DNA from 4 places in the Pseudomonas sp. P4_B4 genome. Region 2 is predicted to be linked to each of the others. Evidence: predicted binding sites of a transcription regulator. Region 2 holds the regulator's gene; each other region holds the start of a gene.

Region 1 (4,662 bases), on a different contig from region 2:
TCCACAGGGCTATTCATTTCAAACCGACAAACTGCCAATAGAGGTCGGTTATTTGACCACCCCAGAGCAACGCAATCCAGCCGGCAATGGCCAGATAGGGACCGAAAGGGATCGGCGTCGAGGTTTTTGCATTGCGCCAGCGCAGCAGCATCAGCCCGATAATGGCACCCACCAGCGAGGACAGCAGGATGGTCAACGGCAAAATCTGCCAGCCACCCCAGGCGCCCAGCATCGCCAGCAGCTTGAAATCACCGTAGCCCATGCCGTCCTTGCCCGTGATCAGCTTGAACAGCCAGAACACCGACCACAGCAGGCTGTAACCGGCGATCGCCCCCCAAAGCGCCTCGTGCAACGTCACGAACAGGCCGAAACTGTTGACGATCAACCCCAGCCAAATCAACGGCAGCACCAGTACGTCCGGCAATATCTGATGTTCGGCGTCGATCAGGCTCATCGCCAGCAAACCCCAGCTCAGGACCAGCACCAGGCAGGCCGGCCAACCGAAGCCGAAGTGCCAGGCAACAAACGCCGACAACAGCCCGCAGGCCAGTTCGGTCAACGGATAGCGCGGGCTGATCGCTGCCGCACAGGCTGAACAGCGGCCGCGCAAAAACACATAACTGAGCAGCGGGATGTTTTCCCAGGCGCGGATTCGGTGACCGCAGTGCGGGCACTGGGAGTGGGGCAGCAACAGGTTGTAAGTCGGCAGCGGCGTTTCGCCAGGCAGCCCGAGAATGTCATGGGCCTGCTCACGCCAGTCGCGTTCGAGCATTTTCGGCAGGCGCCAGATCACGACATTGAGGAAACTGCCGACCAGCAGGCCGGTGATGCCTGCGAGAAGGACAAAGGCCAGCGGAGAGTGAATCAGAATTTCATTCAAGGGCATGTCAGATCGCTGAGCCAAGTTGGAAGATGGGCAGGTACATGGCAACTACCAGTCCACCGACGATAACACCCAGCACCACCATGATGAACGGTTCCATCAGGCTGGTGAGGTTATCGACCATGTTATCGACGTTGTCTTCATAGAACCCCGCGACTTTGTCGAGCATAGCGTCCAGGGTGCCTGACTCTTCGCCGATGGCGGTCATTTGTATCGCCATGTTCGGAAAGACGCCGCAGGTACGCATGGCGAAATGCAATTGCATGCCGGTCGAGATGTCCTGCCGAATGCGCAATACCGCGCGCTTGAACACGACATTGCCGGTCGCACCGGCCACTGATTCCAGGGCCTCCACCAGCGGCACGCCGGCTGCGAAAGTGGTCGACAGTGTACGGGCGAACCGGGCCACGGCGGACTTGTGCATCAGGGTGCCCACCAGCGGCAGTTTCAGCAGCCAGGTGTCCATCCGGTCGCGAAAGGCCGGGGATGTCCTGAGGGCGTGGCGCACGCCGAAGGCCATGGTGATCAGTGCGCCAAGGACCACCCACCACCAGGCCTGCATGAATTGCGACAGGCCAATGACCATCACGGTGAAGGCCGGCAGTTCGGCGCCAAAGCCTTTGAACACCGACTCGAACTGCGGCACGACATTGACCAGCAGAATCCCGGTGACTATCGCCGCGACGAACACCACCACCAGCGGGTAGGTCATGGCTTTCCTGATCCTGGCCTTGAGGCTTTCGCTTTTTTCCTTGTAGGTCGCGACCCGCTCCAAAAGGGTGTCGAGGGCACCGGCCTGCTCGCCAGCATCCACCAGGTTGCAATACAGCTCATCGAAATACCGGGGCTTCTTGCGCAGGGCAGCGGCGAAGCTGCTGCCTGCCGCAACTTCCTGTTTCAGCTCGTCCACCAGCTTGCGCATGGCCGGATTGTCGAAGCCCTCGCCGATGATCTCGAAGGACTGCAACAACGGCACGCCGGCCTTCATCATCGTCGCCATTTGCCGGGTGAACAGGGCAATGTCCTGGGCCTTGATGCGCTTGCCCATGCTGAAAACCGAATGGTTTTTTTTGCGAACCTTGCCGGGACTGATGCCTTGCTTGCGCAGTTTCGCCTTGATCAGCGCCGGGTTTTGAGCGCTGAGTTCGCCGGTCACTTTTGTGCCTTTGCGGTCGATGCCTTCCCATGCATACACGCTGATTTTCGCTGCCTTGACCGCCATGTTCAGTCCTGGGTATTCCGATTGAATTGCTCTTATAGCCTAGTCAAAGGACGAGGCCAAACCCGCAAGGGTGAGGTGACAAAAAACGTCAGATAGTGCTGATCCTGGTAGTAGGTAAGCGCTTTTCGGCCACCACGCCCCCTGCCAACAGGGGCTTCTGGCATTGGCACAGGCTGTGCTGCCATGGGGCAGGTCATGAGCCTTCGACTCATGCATGGAGCTTGTACATGAACAATCAAAAAGGTTTTACCCTGATCGAGTTGCTCGTCGTGGTGGCGATCATCGGGATCCTGGCAACACTGGGCCTGCCGATGTATTCCAAGTACCAGGCTCGGGCCAAGGTCACGGCGGCGCTGGCCGAACTGACTGCAATGAAAGTGCCGTTCGAGGATGTGATCAACCAGGGGGAAACCCCGACAATTGCCAACGTGGCGCCCGCCGGCGCGACATCGACCAACCACTGCGCCCTGTCTGTGACGGCTACAACGCAGGCGGGAGCGGGATCAATCGTTTGTACGTTGCAGAATGCCCCGGGGGTGGTCCAGGGCAAAACCGTCACCCTGACACGGGACGAAACCAAAGGCTGGTCATGTAAAAGCAGCGTATCCCAGGACTACTTGCCTAAAGGGTGTTCCGGTTCTGCGGCATGAAGAGCTGAATCAAGTCCCCGCTTTTGCGGGGATTTTCCTGTTTGTCGACCCGTCGTCAAATGCTGCAGATAAAGCTCAGAAATTCAGCATCTTAGGAACTTTCCATAAAACCGCAACTTGCATGCAGTGTTTGTGCTTATCGTGCATTTTGCATGATTCCGAAAGTTGGCTGATTTTGTAACTCGTTGATTAATAAGATTTTTAACTCTTTTTCAAAGTTGGCACAGCGTTCGCAATATCCCTGGTAACCCTGCCGAAAAGACACCCGGCAGACTTTTCAGAAAAACAGGAGTTACTCGTATGAAGAAGTTCGCTATCGCTGCCGCTACTGCCACTGCGCTGACCCTGACCATGGCAAACGCGGCATTCGCCCAGACCACTCAAGCCACCCAGGCTCCGATGACCCTGGCGGCGGGTGAAATGACCAAGGCTACAGAAGCTACTTCCGATACCTGGATCACCACTAAAGTCAAAGCCGACCTGATGACCGAAAAAGGCATTCCAGGTACCGACATCAAGGTTGAAACCAACAAAGGCGTGGTATCGCTGTCGTCGACCACCGCCGTGACCGATTCGCAAAAAGAAATGGCTGTAGCTATCACCAAGAAAATCAAAGGCGTCAAGGCGGTCTCCGCTGACGGCCTGAAAGCCGAGTAAGGCAAGGCTTCTCGCCTGGACCGGGAGAGGGTGCGACAGACGGGCAGAGTCATGGGTCTGTTGCAACCTGAGTGTTCATGCGAACGGCCAAAGGATGTTGGCCACTACAGGCCCCGCGCACTTTTGCCGGGGCCTGTTCTATGTGTAGCGCTGAAAACCCAATGTGCGGGCTTGCTCCCACATTGGATAGTGCTAATTAATTGCCGCGTTTACTGGTGATCTGTTTCAGCCGATTACCTTCGAACCGCAAGTATTGATACATCCCGCCATTCGGTCCGTAGGTCCATTCCTCGACCTGAAATTCCTCACGCCGATCTGCACTGCGTTTGTACCCCAGCAAGTCGCGACTGACCGGTTCACCGCATTTCTGCAAAACCTCACTCGAACGATCGCCGACGCTGATCAACTGGCTGCCACAGCGCAGGGTATCGGCCGCCCAGGCCTGACTGGCGGAGAGCGCCAGGATCAGGCCAGTCAGCTGCCGCCGCATCATCACTCGGCATCCAGATGCATTGGTGTCACTACGCGGCCGTCACTTTGCGCCTCGCCCAGATTGGCGTCGATGAAGTACACCCGGTCATCTTCCAGTTGGGCCTTGTCGACCAGGTAATCCTTGATGCTGCTGGCGCGTTCCTGGCCCAGTTGACGCAACAGCACGTCGCTGGTGCTCCAGAACTTGATCACCTCGGCACGCATTTTCGCGGTGCGCTCTTCCTTGCCCAGGTCCTTCCATTCGGCAGGGGGCTGGGTTTTCAGGCGGGTACGGTAGATACCTTCGAGCAGCGGGCCTTTTTCCCCATCCGGCACTTCCAGCAACGAAGCCTGGGCCGGGACCTTGTCACCGCGGCGCTGGAGCATTTTGTAGTAGTTGTACTGGTACTCACGCTCCAGGCGTTGTTCGGCGATCAGCGGGCCATCGCTGCTCTGGGCGGCGGTGCCTTCGATTTCCAGGCGCAGGGCCGGGCGCTCCTTGAGCGCCTTGGACAGTTTGTCCAGGGCGCCTTCGGCATCCTTGCCCAATTCGCTGGAACCCGCTGCGAATGAAACGCTGCCCAGGTCTTCCGAACCGCCACCGTTGACCAGCCCGCCAATGAGCTTGAACGGCGCTGCCGCGGCTTTGACGATCAGATTGCGCAGGGTCTGCCAGATAATCGGCATGACGCTGAACTGAGGGTTGTTCAGGTCGCCGGTGACCGGCAGTTCGATGGAGATCTTGCCGTCGACGTCCTTGAGCAAGGCAATGGCCAGTT
Region 2 (4,662 bases):
CCGAGGTGACATTGCTGACCAACCCCGACCTGAATGTGTTCCGCGGCACTGAATTCCCGTGGCACGTCCAGAGCTTGCACGGCGAGGTCAACCCTGATGGCACACAGGTCGAACTGATCGATGACGTGCGCATCACGCGCTTCGACGAGAAAAACCGTAAAACCCTGATCACCAGCACCCGCATGACCGTGTTCCCGCAGCAGCAATATGCGCAGACAGAGCAAGACGTTAGAATCGACGGCGCTGGCGGTGTATCGACTGGCAAGGGAATGAAGGCGTATTTGAAAGAAAGCAGGATACACCTGCTATCGAACGTAAGAGGACAGTATGAGGCTCGTTAAAACCCTCCCGATTTTGCTCAGTCTGGGCGCAGCACTGGGAAGCGTGAGCGCCTGGGCTCTGCCGGAAGATCAACAGCAGCCTATCCGCATTCAGGCCGACGATGCCCAACTGGACGACAAGCAAGGTATTGCTACCTATAAGGGTGACGTGATCATCACCCAAGGCTCGATGAAGGTGACAGGCAACACCGTTACCATCACCCGCACCCCGACCGGCGACATCGACGTAGTGACCTCGGTGGGCAACCTGGCGTACTTCGAGCAATTGCAAACAGCTGGCGATACCAAGCCTGTTCAGGGCTGGGGCGTAACGATCCAGTATCACGCCGCGCAAAACCGCGTCGTACTGATCGACAAGGCCAAAGTTGTCGACAAGGACAACAACGTCACCCAGGGCGAAAAAATCGTCTACGACACGGTCAAGAAGCTCGCCAGCGCCGGTCGCGCCACGGGCAGCAAGATCACCGAGGCGCGTCCGCGCATCGACATGGTGATCCAGCCGAAAAAGAAAACCGACGAGCAAAAGGCCCAGTAATGGCAACTCTGAAAGCTCAGCATCTGGCCAAGAGCTACAAGAGCCGCCAGGTCGTGCGCGACGTCAGCCTGTCCATCGACAGCGGTCAGATTGTCGGTCTGCTTGGCCCGAACGGCGCCGGCAAGACCACCTGCTTCTACATGATCGTCGGCCTGGTACAGGCCGAGCAGGGCCGCGTCCTGATCGATGACCTGGACGTCAGCCACCAGCCGATGCATGGCCGCGCAAAGGCCGGTATCGGCTACCTGCCGCAAGAAGCATCGATCTTCCGCAAACTGTCGGTGGCCGACAACATCATGGCCATCCTCGAGACCCGTAAGGAACTCGACAAGGCCGGTCGTCGCAAGGAGCTGGAAAGCCTGCTGCAGGAATTCCACATCAGCCACATCCGCGACAACCTCGGCATGAGCCTGTCCGGTGGCGAGCGCCGTCGCGTGGAAATCGCCCGCGCCCTGGCCACCAACCCGAAATTCATCCTCCTCGACGAACCCTTCGCCGGCGTGGACCCGATTTCGGTCGGCGACATCAAGCAAATCATTCACCACCTCAAGGCCAAGGGCATTGGCGTGCTGATCACCGACCACAACGTCCGTGAAACCCTGGATATCTGTGAAACCGCCTATATCGTCAACGACGGCCAACTGATCGCCGAAGGCGACGCTGAAACCATCCTGGCTAACGACCTGGTGAAGGAAGTGTACCTGGGCCACGAATTCCGCCTGTAAGACACCGAGGTGCCAGAGCAGTCGACGAGCGCTTATCTCGATAAAAAATCAACTCTTTTTTATTGTTACAGCGCTCTAGGCAAACACGACGCTTCAAAGATGTTCGGGAGCCAGCCGGAGCAACCTGTCAACAAAACTTTGCAGGTTTTTATTGTTACAACGCTCTAGGCAAACACTTCAGTTTCGGGCATATAATTTGCTTATGATTGGCGCCCCGGCGCCCTGTAGTGGATGGCGCATGTGCGCCGGCGAATAAGGTGTTAAGCCCCTGCCATGAAACCATCGCTAGTCTTGAGAATGGGCCAGCAGCTGACGATGACACCGCAGCTGCAACAGGCCATCCGCCTGCTCCAATTGTCGACCCTGGACCTGCAACAGGAAATCCAGGAGGCCCTGGAGTCCAATCCGATGCTCGAACGCCAGGAAGAAGGCGACGACTTCGACAATTCCGACCCCTTGGCCGACAACGCCGAACAAAAGCCCAACACTGAAATCCAGGAGCCCTCCTACCAGGAAAGCGCTCCGACGGTTGATAACCTCGATGAAGGTGACTGGAACGAGCGCATCCCCAACGAACTCCCCGTCGACACCGCGTGGGAGGACGTTTACCAGACCAGCGCCAGCAGCCTGCCCAGCAATGATGATGACGAGTGGGACTTCACCACCCGCACCTCGGCCGGCGAAAGCCTGCAGAGCCACTTGCTGTGGCAACTGAACCTGGCCCCGATGTCCGACACCGATCGCCTGATCGCCGTGACCCTGATCGACTGCATCAACAATCAGGGCTACCTGGACGAAACCCTCGAGGAAATCCTCGAAGCCTTCGACCCGGAACTGGACATCGAACTGGACGAAATCGAAGCCGTCCTGCACCGCATCCAGCAATTCGAGCCCGCCGGCATCGGCGCCCGCAACCTGGGTGAATGCCTGCTGCTGCAATTGCGTCAGTTGCCAGCCAAGACACCTTGGCTGGCCGAGGCCAAGCGCCTGGTCACTGATTACATCGACCTGCTTGGCAGCCGCGACTACAGCCAGTTGATGCGTCGCATGAAGCTCAAGGAAGATGAACTGCGCCAGGTCATCGAGCTGGTCCAGAGCCTCAACCCGCGCCCGGGCTCGCAGATCGAGTCCACCGAAGCCGAGTACGTCGTTCCTGACGTTATCGTGCGCAAGGACAACGAGCGCTGGCTGGTGGAGCTGAATCAGGAGTCGGTGCCACGGCTGCGGGTCAACGCCCAGTACGCCGGTTTCGTGCGCCGCGCCGACACCAGCGCCGACAACACCTTCATGCGCAATCAGTTGCAGGAAGCCCGCTGGTTCATCAAGAGCCTGCAAAGCCGCAATGAAACCCTGATGAAGGTTGCCACCCAGATTGTCGAGCATCAACGCGGCTTTCTGGAGTACGGCGACGAAGCCATGAAGCCGCTGGTCCTGCATGACATCGCCGAAGCGGTCGGCATGCATGAGTCGACGATTTCACGGGTGACCACCCAGAAGTTCATGCACACCCCCCGGGGCATTTATGAACTGAAGTACTTTTTCTCCAGTCACGTAAGCACCTCCGAAGGCGGCGAATGCTCGTCCACGGCGATCCGGGCGATCATCAAAAAACTGGTTGCCGCGGAAAATCAGAAAAAGCCGTTGAGTGACAGCAAGATCGCTGGTTTACTGGAGGCACAAGGCATTCAGGTGGCTCGCCGCACCGTCGCCAAGTACCGCGAATCCCTCGGGATCGCGCCTTCGAGCGAACGCAAGCGGTTGATGTAGAGCCACGCCACAGCGTTCCAGTGGTAGATCATCTGATCTACCGCTTTATGCACTGGCAACGAAGGAGAAGCTGTATGCAAGTCAACATCAGTGGACACCAACTGGAAGTGACCGAACCTCTTCGCACCTACATCGGCGAAAAACTCGAACGATTGGAGCGACATTTCGACAAGATCACTAATGTGCAGGTCACGATGACCGTCGAAAAACTGAAGCAGAAAATCGAAGCCACGCTGCATATTCCCGGGAATGAAGTGGTCGCCAACGCGGAACATACCGATATGTACGCCGCGATCGACGCACTCACCGACAAGCTGGATAAACAACTCAAAAAGCATAAGGAAAAGACCCAGAGCCTCCTCCAGGGCGCAACCGGTCGTTAACACTCCCAACCCATGATCCGACTTGAAAGTATCCTGACCCCCGGCCGTTCCCTGGTGAACGTGCCGGGAGGCAGTAAAAAGAAAGCCCTCGAACAAATTGCCAATCTGATCGCCCGCGAAGTGCCGGCCCTGGAGATGCAAGATGTCTTCGAGGCACTGATTGCCCGTGAAAAACTCGGCTCCACCGGTTTTGGCAATGGCATCGCTATTCCACATTGCCGTCTCAAGGGCTGCGTTTCGCCCATCAGTGCATTGATGCACCTGGACGCCCCTATCGATTTCGACGCCATCGACGGCGCGCCGGTTGACCTGCTGTTCGTACTGCTGGTCCCGGAAGCCGCCACCGATGCGCACCTTGAGCTGCTGCGACAGATCGCCAGCATGCTCGACCGCAAGGAAGTACGTGAAAAACTGCGTAGTGCTGCAAGCAACGAAGCCCTGTATCAGGTTGTCCTGAACGAGCAAAACGGTCAGTAATCATGCGCTTGATCATCGTCAGTGGCCGTTCCGGCTCAGGTAAAAGTACCGCCCTCAACGTTCTTGAGGACAACGGCTACTACTGTATCGACAACCTGCCTGCCGGCCTGCTGCCGGAGCTGGCCGAACGCGCCCTGGTTCATACCGAGCTGTTACAGCCGCTGGTCGCCGTTTCCATTGACGCGCGCAACCTGCCCAGCCACCTGTCACGCTTCCCCGACCTGCTCGAAGAGGTCCGCAACCGCCACATCCAGTGCGATGTGCTGTACCTGGACGCCGACGAAGAAACCCTGCTCAAGCGCTTCTCGGAAACCCGCCGACGTCACCCCCTGACCAACGCCAACCGCTCGCTGGCCGAAGCCATCAGCGTCGAGAGCGACCTGCTCGGGCCGATTGCCGACCTCGCCGATCTCAAGATCAACACCACCAGCCTG
Region 3 (4,662 bases), on a different contig from region 2:
AATACTCGCGATGTCCTTCAGGCGCTCGGCCTGCGCGTTGAACGCGGCGGACAGCATCAAGGCGGCCACCATCAGATGTTTAAAGTTCAACATGCTCAACTGGAAAGCCACCTAGAAAGGGAACAACGGGCTGAGGAAGAAACGGTCGAACCAGCCTGGCTGACTCGCATCGGCAAACGAACCAGTGCCCGAATAGGTGATGCGCGCATCGGCGACACGGGTCGACGACACGGTGTTGTCGGTAGAGATGTCATCGGCGCGAACAAGGCCGGCAATCCGCACCAGCTCATCGCCGGTGTTGAGGGTCATCCACTTCTCGCCGCGTACCGCGATGATGCCGTTGGGCAACACATCGGCGACGGTGACCGTGATCGAACCGGTCAGGGTGTTGCCCTGCGCCGCCTTGCTGTCACCCTTGGTCGCGCGGTCACCTTCGTAGCTGGCACTCAGGCTCAGGTCGCCATCGCCGAACGGGTTGTTGGTGGTGGCGCTGCTGCCGAACAGCGAAGTCAGGCCGATGTTGGCCTTGCTGTTCTTGCCAATTTGCGAGTTGGCGTTTTTGCTGGCCTGGGTCCTTTCGTTCAGGGTGATGGTGATGATGTCACCGATCCGGAACGCCTTGCGGTCGCCGTAGAGGTTCTGCTCGAAGCCGGCCTGATAGATCGAACCGTTGTTCGCCGCCGCCGGCAACGGCGTGCGCGGCAACACCGGCGCGTAGTAAGGGTCATTGGGCTTGGGCGTCGCAGGCACGCAACCTGCGAGCGCGGTGATCCCACTCAGTGCCAGTACAGATACATAGCGATTCATGACCCTACCTCACGGTGTAGCAGGCAGCCTCATGGCCGCCCCATAGACTTGATTACAGATTCTGCGTTACGAACGAGAGCATCTGGTCGGCGGTGGAGATCACCTTGGAGTTCATCTCGTAGGCGCGCTGGGTGGTGATCATGTTGACCATCTCCTCAACGGTGCTGACGTTGGACGTTTCCAGGGTGTTCTGCAGCGTGGTGCCGAAACCGTTCAGACCCGGAGTGCCGACTTGCGGCGCGCCACTGGCGGCGGTTTCCAGGAACAGGTTGTTGCCCACTGCCTGCAGGCCGGCCGGGTTGATGAAGTCGGCGGTTTGCAGGTTGCCGATCACCTGGGCAGCCGGGTTGCCGGCAATGGTGATGGACACGGTGCCGTCGCGGCCGACCGTGAAGGTCTGCGCGTCGTTCGGAATGACAATCGCCGGCTCCAGGGCAAAGCCGCTGGCGTTGACGATCTGGCCGTTGGAGTCCAGGTGGAACGTACCGTCACGGGTGTAGGACGTGGTGCCGTCCGGTTGCAGGATCTGAAAGAAACCGCGACCGTCGATGGCCATGTCCAGTGGCTGCTCGGTGGTTTGCAGGCTGCCGGCGGTGAAGTTTTTCTGGGTGCCGACGATGCGCACACCGGTACCCAGTTGCAGACCCGACGGCAGTTCGCTGTCCTGGGTCGACTGGGCGCCTGGCTGGCGCTTGATCTGGTAGAGCAGGTCCTGGAACTCGGCGCGGTCACGCTTGAAACCCGTGGTCGACACGTTGGCCAGGTTGTTGGAAATGGTGGTCAGGTTGGTGTCCTGGGCGGACAAACCTGTCTTGGCAACCCATAGAGCCGGAAGCATTCGATTCTCCTCGTGCGCCTGTTTTACGGCGCGACGTTCTGGTAATTAGCTAATCTGCAAGACCCGAGCCATGGCCTGGTCATCGTCTTTGGCGGTGTTCATCATCTTGATGTGCAGCTCGAACTGCTTGGACAAAGCCAGAACCGAGGTCATCTCTTCCACGGCATTGACGTTGCTCGACTCGAGGAACCCGGACACCAGCTTGACGCCGGCATCGGCCTGCGCCGGCTGGCCGTCCTTGGTGTGGATCGAACCATCCAGGCCTTTGGTCATGTTCTTGAGGTCTGGGTTGACCAGCTTGATGCGGTCGACTTCAGCCATCACCCGGGGACCTTCGCCCATCGCGCGGATGCTGATGGTGCCGTCCTCGCCAACTTCGATCTGCTGCTCCGGCGGCACGGCAATCGGCCCGCCATTGCCCATGACCGGCATGCCGTTGCCGGCGCGCAGCACGCCCAGGGCGTCAACGTTCAGGCTGCCGGTGCGCACGTAGCTTTCACCGCCATCGGGCGTCTGTACGGCAATCCAGCCGTTGCCTTGCACGGCAACGTCGAGGTCGCGACCGGTTTCCACCAGTGAGCCCGGGGAAAAATCGGTGGCCGGGCGTTCGGACATGGCAAACGCTCGCGCCGGAAAGCTGTCACCGAACACCGGCATCGAACGGGCCTGCTCCAGGTCTTTCTGGAAGCCGTTGGTGGAGATGTTCGCGAGGTTGTTGGCATGCGCCTTTTGCGCCAGTGCATTCTGGCTGGCGCCGGTCATTGCCACATAAAGGTACTTGTCCACACTCTTTCCTCTGCCTGCCGGACGTTTGCCGCCCACTGCTGTACTGCTGAGCCATAAGCAATTTGCAGACCAACTTGTTTTTGGCGGCGCGAGGCCCGGCAAACAGGGGACTTGGGGGATTCAGGGGGGATTGGTGATTTGTATCAGAGACGAAAAACCGGCGGTGTCATGCCGGTGGGTGGCAAGTGCCGGCCTCTTGAGTGACTGATCTATCGCCTTCGCGAGCAAGTCGGATCGCCGCACCGCCGCTCCCACAGGGGAACGCATTCCAAATGTGGGAGCGGGCTTGCTCGCGAAGAGGCCGGCACATACGTCGCAAATTTCAGTCAAGACTCCGTCTTGCCAACCTCATATTCACGCAACTTGTTGGCAATGGTGGTATGCGAAACCCCGAGCCGCTTGCCCAGTTGCCGACTGCTCGGATGCTCGGAATACAGCCGCTCCAGCACCGCCTTCTCGAAACGCCCGACGATCTCGTCCAGCCCACCCTCCAGCGAAAAATCGCCAAGGGGCTGACGCACGCCATAATCCGGCAGGCGAATATGCTCAGCCTTGACCGTGCCGCCGTCGCACAGGGAAACCGCCTGGAACAGCACGTTCTCCAGTTGCCGGACGTTGCCCGGCCAACGGTAGTGGCTGAGCCGCTCCATGGCTGTCGGGGCCAGTTTCGGCAACGGGCAACCAATCTGCCGGCTGGCCTGATCGAGGAAGTGCTCCACCAGCGGCGTCAAGCCGTCGAGGCATTCGCGCAACGGCGGGATGTGCAGCGACAACACGTTCAAGCGGTGATAGAGGTCCTGGCGGAACTCGCCGCGAGCGCACAATTCGGACAGGTCGACCTGGGTCGCGCAGATCACTCGCACGTCGAGGTAAACCTCTTCATCGCTGCCCACACGACGGAAGCAGCCGTCCTGCAAAAAGCGCAGCAACTTCACCTGCAAGCGTGGGCTCATTTCGCCGACGCCATCGAGAAACAGCGTGCCGCCCGCCGTCAGCTCCAGCAGCCCGAGCTTGCCTTCGGCCCGCGCCCCTTCGAAGGCACCCGGGCCGTAACCGAACAATTCCGTCTCGGCCATGGACTCCGGCAGACCCGCGCAATTGAGCGCCATCAACGGCGACTGCCCACGAGGACTGGCCAAATGGCAGGCCCGCGCCAGCAACTCTTTGCCGGTGCCGGTTTCCCCTTCGATCAACAGCGGCGCATCCAGCGGCGCCATGCGCCGCGCCTCGCGCACCACGGCGGCCATGACTTTCGAGCTTTGGAAGATGCTGTCGAAGCCTCGCAATTCCTGCTTGCGCACGTTGTAGATGCGCTCACCCACCCGGTCGGCGCGGTGCAATGTCAGCACCGCACCGGCCATGGCCTCGCTGTCGTCATGCTCCGATTGCAAGGGCGCGATGTCGGCCAGGAACACGTCACCCTTGACCTTGACCCGCAGCCCGTTGATCCGCGACTTGTTGGCGCGCACCAGTTCCGGCAAATCGAAATCCTCGGCGTAGCGCGACAGGGGAATCCCCGGCACCTCGTCGACCCGCACCCCGAGCAACTGCGCCGCTGCCCGATTGGCCGCGACAATGGAACCGCCCATGTCGATCGACAGCACCGGAAATTCCAGCGCACCGAGCAGTGCATTGAGCTCCATGTGCCGACGCTCGCTGGGCATCAGCCCGACACGCTTGACGCCAAACACTCCGGCAATCGCTTCGAATTTCGGACGCAAGGCCTGGAACTGAATGTTGATCAGGTTCGGGCAATGCAGGTAGATGGCATTGCCATGCTCACCACCCACTTCACCGCGGGCCACGTTGATCCCGTACTCCACCAACAGATTGAGAATGTCGCGCAGGATGCCGATGCGGTTCTGGCAGTGGACTTTGATACGCATATGAATGGCCTGAAAAAACGGTGAGTAAGGTGCGCAGGGATAATTTCTGCTGAGGCGCTCAGATAGTCGTCAAGATTATGTGACAGGCAAAGCGTTTTTCAAACCGGGAAATCTCAATAGCTGCGCGATCGCGATCAATTCGTAACGAAATCTTTACGAAATTTACGGTTTTTTCCTACGCGTGTCGCTGCCCACCTGCTGCAACAGTGCAATCCTTGGGGTATTTCTAGGTCCATAGCAGTACATAACAAGAACGAAATCCCCTAGCAGGAGAGCAGCATGAAGCAGACGCAATACGTGGCTCGCGAGCCCGATGCGCAAGGTTTTATCGACTACCCCGCCGAA
Region 4 (4,662 bases), on a different contig from region 2:
GCGGGCGGCGCCAATGGGCGCTCCCCTTTCATACTCGGGTCAGTCGCGCACCGGGCCCGGGGCCAGGACTTCACGCGAACCGTTGGTGTTCATGGACGTCACGACCCCGGCCATCTCCATGGCTTCGATCATGCGCGCGGCGCGGTTGTAGCCGATCTTCAGCTTGCGCTGAACCGCGGAAATGGAGGCGCGACGGCTTTCCAACACGAACTGCACCGCTTCGTCGTACAGCGCATCGGCCTCGGGATCGTCACCGTCGCCGCCACCGCTGCTGCCTTCAAAGCCGCTGCCCGCCTCTTCGACGCCATTGAGGATGTCGTCGTTGTATTCCGGCGCGCCCCGCAGTTTCCAGGCTTCCACCACGCGGTGAACCTCTTCGTCGGACACGAAAGCACCGTGAACACGAATCGGCAGGCTGGTACCCGGCGGCATGTAGAGCATGTCACCGTGGCCGAGCAGTTGTTCGGCACCGCCCTGGTCGATGATGGTCCGGGAGTCGATTTTGCTCGATACCTGGAACGCCATGCGGGTCGGGATGTTGGCCTTGATCAGGCCGGTGATCACATCCACCGACGGACGCTGGGTCGCAAGGATCAAGTGAATACCGGCCGCACGCGCCTTTTGTGCGATACGGGCAATCAGTTCTTCAACCTTCTTGCCGACGATCATCATCATGTCGGCGAATTCGTCGACCACTACTACGATGGTCGGCAGCTTTTGTAGCAGCGGCGCTTCGTCGTGGATGCTTTCGCGCTTGTACAGCGGATCGCTCAACGGCTCACCGGCGTCCTGGGCTTCCTTGACCTTGGCGTTGAAGCCCGACAGGTTTCGCACACCCATCTTGGCCATCAGCTTGTAGCGCCGCTCCATCTCGGCAACGCTCCAGCGCAGGGCGTTGGCGGCGTCCTTCATGTCGGTGACCACCGGGCACAGCAGGTGCGGAATGCCTTCGTAGATCGACAGTTCGAGCATTTTCGGGTCGATCATGATCAGCTTGGCGTCTTCCGGGCCAGACTTGAACAGGATCGACAGGATCATCGCGTTCACACCCACCGACTTACCGGAACCGGTGGTACCGGCCACCAGCAAGTGCGGCATTTTCGCCAGGTCGGTGATGACCGGCTTGCCGCCGATGTCGTGACCCAGGGCCAGGGTGACCGGCGACTTGAAGTTGTCGTACTCGGGGGTCGACAACACCTCGGAGAAACGCACGATCTGCCGATCCTCGTTGGGAATCTCGATACCGACCGTGGTCTTGCCCGGAATCACTTCCACCACGCGCACGCTGGTCACGGCCAGGGAACGCGCGAGGTCTTTGGCCAGGTTGGAAATACGGCTGACCTTGACCCCGGCGGCCGGCTGGATCTCGTAACGGGTAATCACCGGGCCCGGGTGAATCGAATCCACCGTGACTTCAACGCCGAATTCCTTGAGCTTGATTTCCAGCAAGTGGCCAACCGCAGCCAGGGATTCAGGCGAGTAATTGAGCTGTTTCTTTTCCGCCGGATCGAGAATCGAGATCGGCGGCAAAGTGCCTTCCACGGCGCTGTCGACGAACAGCGGCGCCTGTTTCTCTTTCTCCACACGCTTGCTCGGTGCGACGGGCTTTGGCGGCGCGGGTGCAATCACCGGCGGCACCTGCTTCTCACGCTCGGACATGTGCTTGCTCAGGGCTTGCTCACGTTCGATCAGACGTTCCTTGACCTTGGCCTGCTCGCGCTTGTCGGTGACGCTCGGCGCGACCACTTCATCCATACGGTCATCGACTTCACGCAACTGGGCAACCAGCTGTTTGCGCTCGGTACGGGCCGCCCACCAGCGATTGGCGGCGCTCTGGAACAGTTCGAACAGGTCGAGGGTGATCTTGCCGGTGATATCCATCACCTTGAACCACGACAGGTCGGTAAACACAGTCAGGCCGAACAGGAACAACGCAATGAACAATAGCGTGCTGCCCTGGATATTCAAGGCATTCCTGGCCAGGTCGCCAAGGCTTTCGCCCAGCGCACCGCCCGCACCGGCCGGCAGACCGGTCGCGGCATGGAAATGGATATGGGCCAGAGCGGCGCCCGACAGCACCAGGAACACCAGGCCGATCAGGCGCCAGGAGAACAGCCAACCGCTCCACTGCCACGGTTCGTGACGCTGGCGGAAGATCTGGTATGCCTTGACGGCCAGCAGCAACGGGAAGATGTAGGCGAAGTAACCCAGCACCATGAACAGGATATCGGCGCTGTAGGAGCCCGCTGGCCCGCCGAAGTTCTGCACGTCGTCGATCTTGCTGTTATGACTCCAGCCCGGATCATCCTTGCCATAGGTCAACAAGGCCATCATCAGGAACAGGCACAAGGCACCGATGGCGATCAGCGCACCTTCCTTGAGTCGGTAGTGCAAGTGCTGGCGCCAGAGCGGTACGACGGCTGGTTTAGGTGCTGCGGTGGATTTCTTCAAAACGCTTCTTTTCCTGCGCCTATGGCGCGTCCATCTGATGAATGTCTATAAAAACTGCGAAAAAACCGCCCAATCCAGGCAGGTAAAAAAGTTAACACGCGTTACCGGGACTACTTTTAACACTGCGCCCCGGTTTTTATAAACATGGCGCGCACTGAATATATGTAACACGCAGGGCATTGTACGGGTTTGTACGCACGACGCCATGCTTGAGACCCTTGGGTGTAGCATAGTCAAAAGCATATGACATGCTGTTCAATTTGAGCATGCATTCTCTTTTGTGACAAAGGCTTATGAGGTGTTTTTATGAGCGATGCGAAGCATTCACGCCTGATCATCCTGGGCTCCGGCCCCGCCGGTTACAGCGCGGCCGTGTATGCCGCCCGCGCCAACCTCGAGCCCGTTGTCATTACCGGCATACAGGCAGGTGGCCAGCTCACCACCACCGTCGAAGTGGATAACTGGCCAGGGGACGTTGAAGGCCTGACCGGACCAGTGCTGATGGATCGCATGCAAAAACACGCCGAACGCTTTGCCACCGAGATCGTTTACGACCACATCCACACTGCCAAGTTGCAACAACGGCCGTTCGAATTGATCGGCGATGGCGGCACCTACACCTGCGACGCCTTGATCATTGCCACCGGCGCCTCCGCGCAATACCTGGGCCTGCCGTCGGAAGAAGCGTTTGCCGGCAAAGGGGTGTCAGCGTGCGCGACCTGTGATGGATTTTTCTATCGAAATCAAGTGGTTGCGGTGGTAGGCGGCGGCAACACGGCGGTCGAGGAAGCCTTGTACCTGTCGAACATCGCCAAGGAAGTGCACCTGGTGCATCGGCGCGACAAGCTGCGCTCGGAGAAGATCCTCCAGGACAAACTCTTCGAAAAAGCCGCCAATGGCAATATCCGCCTGCACTGGAACCAGAACCTGGACGAAGTGCTCGGCGATGCCCGCGGCGTGACCGGCGCCCGCCTGCGGGACAGCCAAACGGGTGAAACCAAGGAACTGCCGCTGGCCGGGGTGTTTATCGCCATCGGCCATAAACCCAATACCGACCTGTTTACGGGCCAACTGGAAATGCGCGACGGGTATCTGCTGGTCAAGGGTGGCAGCGAAGGCGATGCCACCGCTACGGCGATTGCCGGTGTGTTTGCCGCCGGTGACGTGGCCGACCACGTTTACCGCCAGGCCGTTACGTCTGCCGGGGCCGGTTGCATGGCGGCACTGGACGCCGAAAAATACCTCGACGACATTCCAACCGTTTGAAGGCAAACTTTATGGCGGGCCAAAACCCACCACTGCCCTCCCCTTCTGTAAGTCCGGATGCCATGCTGACCTGGTTACAACGCAACACCTTGCATTTCCCACCGCTGGAAAAGGCCATGCGCGACCCCAACGGGCTGCTGGCTGCCGGTGGCGATCTGTCCGCCGATCGGCTGATCTCGGCTTATCGCCACGGCTGCTTCCCATGGTTTTCCGAAGGCCAGCCGATCCTCTGGTGGTCACCGGACCCGCGCACGGTTCTGTTTCCCGACGAATTGCACGTCTCGCGCAGCCTGAACAAGCTGCTGCGCCAGCAACGCTACCAAGTGACCTTCGATCAGGACTTCGCCGCCGTCATCCGTGCCTGTGCCGCACCCCGGGATTATGCTGACGGCACCTGGATCACCGAGGCCATGCAGGACGCCTACATCGAACTGCACAGGCGCGGACACGCGCACTCGGTGGAAGTGTGGGACGGGGATGAACTGGTTGGCGGGCTGTATGGCCTGGCAATGGGCCAGTTGTTTTTCGGCGAGTCCATGTTCAGCCTCGCTGACAACGCCTCGAAATTCGGTTTTGCCACACTGGTTCGGCATCTGAAAGACTCGGGTTTTGTATTGATCGATTGCCAGATGCCCACCGATCACTTGCACAGCCTGGGCGCCCGAGCCATTCCCCGCCGTGAATTTGCCGGCTATCTGGCCAGGCACCTGGACCAACCCAACACCGCCACCTGGGTTTGCTGAGCGACATTTGCGCGCGTGGCTTACACTTATTCAAAAGCATTATCCCGAGGGTTGATCATGACCGAGTTGGCGCGTTTGAAGTTCTATGCCACTCAGCCGCACTCTTGCAGTTATCTGCCCGATGAGCAGGCCACAACCCTGTTCCTCGACCCTAGCCAGCCCATGGATGTGCATGTCTATGCAGACCTGTCGGAGATGGGGT

Evidence for each region. The regulator sigma-54, encoded in region 2, starts transcription at its own class of promoters, with help from an activator protein. The targets are predictions, from matches to a motif close to ANTGGCATNNANNTTGCTNT.
Region 1: a site for sigma-54 is predicted at 2,268-2,287, ahead of AC1DVE_RS21445 (pilin). Genes of this name have one in related genera too.
Region 3: a site for sigma-54 is predicted at 2,486-2,505, ahead of AC1DVE_RS12260 (flagellar basal body rod protein FlgF). Genes of this name have one in related genera too.
Region 4: a site for sigma-54 is predicted at 2,688-2,707, ahead of AC1DVE_RS04570 (DNA translocase FtsK). Genes of this name have one in related genera too.

The regions. Positions count from the first base shown of each region.
Region 1 covers NZ_JBFUHS010000022.1:35,637-40,298, reverse strand. Annotated here, with positions in the region: gene coaE (dephospho-CoA kinase) at 1-17, opposite strand, end outside; gene AC1DVE_RS21455 (prepilin peptidase) at 14-886, opposite strand; gene AC1DVE_RS21450 (type II secretion system F family protein) at 888-2,105, opposite strand; gene AC1DVE_RS21445 (pilin) at 2,333-2,755, shown strand; gene AC1DVE_RS21440 (BON domain-containing protein) at 3,056-3,412, shown strand; gene AC1DVE_RS21435 (DUF2845 domain-containing protein) at 3,609-3,905, opposite strand; gene AC1DVE_RS21430 (DUF748 domain-containing protein) at 3,905-4,662, opposite strand, start outside.
Region 2 covers NZ_JBFUHS010000012.1:139,883-144,544, forward strand. Annotated here, with positions in the region: gene lptC (LPS export ABC transporter periplasmic protein LptC) at 1-341, shown strand, start outside; gene lptA (lipopolysaccharide transport periplasmic protein LptA) at 328-876, shown strand; gene lptB (LPS export ABC transporter ATP-binding protein) at 876-1,601, shown strand; gene AC1DVE_RS15160 (RNA polymerase factor sigma-54) at 1,875-3,368, shown strand; gene hpf (ribosome hibernation-promoting factor, HPF/YfiA family) at 3,443-3,751, shown strand; gene ptsN (PTS IIA-like nitrogen regulatory protein PtsN) at 3,764-4,228, shown strand; gene rapZ (RNase adapter RapZ) at 4,231-4,662, shown strand, end outside.
Region 3 covers NZ_JBFUHS010000009.1:25,940-30,601, forward strand. Annotated here, with positions in the region: gene AC1DVE_RS12245 (flagellar basal body P-ring protein FlgI) at 1-93, opposite strand, end outside; gene flgH (flagellar basal body L-ring protein FlgH) at 112-807, opposite strand; gene flgG (flagellar basal-body rod protein FlgG) at 860-1,645, opposite strand; gene AC1DVE_RS12260 (flagellar basal body rod protein FlgF) at 1,691-2,431, opposite strand; gene AC1DVE_RS12265 (sigma-54-dependent transcriptional regulator) at 2,758-4,317, opposite strand; gene phhA (phenylalanine 4-monooxygenase) at 4,597-4,662, shown strand, end outside.
Region 4 covers NZ_JBFUHS010000003.1:42,498-47,159, reverse strand. Annotated here, with positions in the region: gene AC1DVE_RS04570 (DNA translocase FtsK) at 40-2,451, opposite strand; gene trxB (thioredoxin-disulfide reductase) at 2,758-3,717, shown strand; gene aat (leucyl/phenylalanyl-tRNA--protein transferase) at 3,780-4,460, shown strand; gene AC1DVE_RS04555 (arginyltransferase) at 4,518-4,662, shown strand, end outside.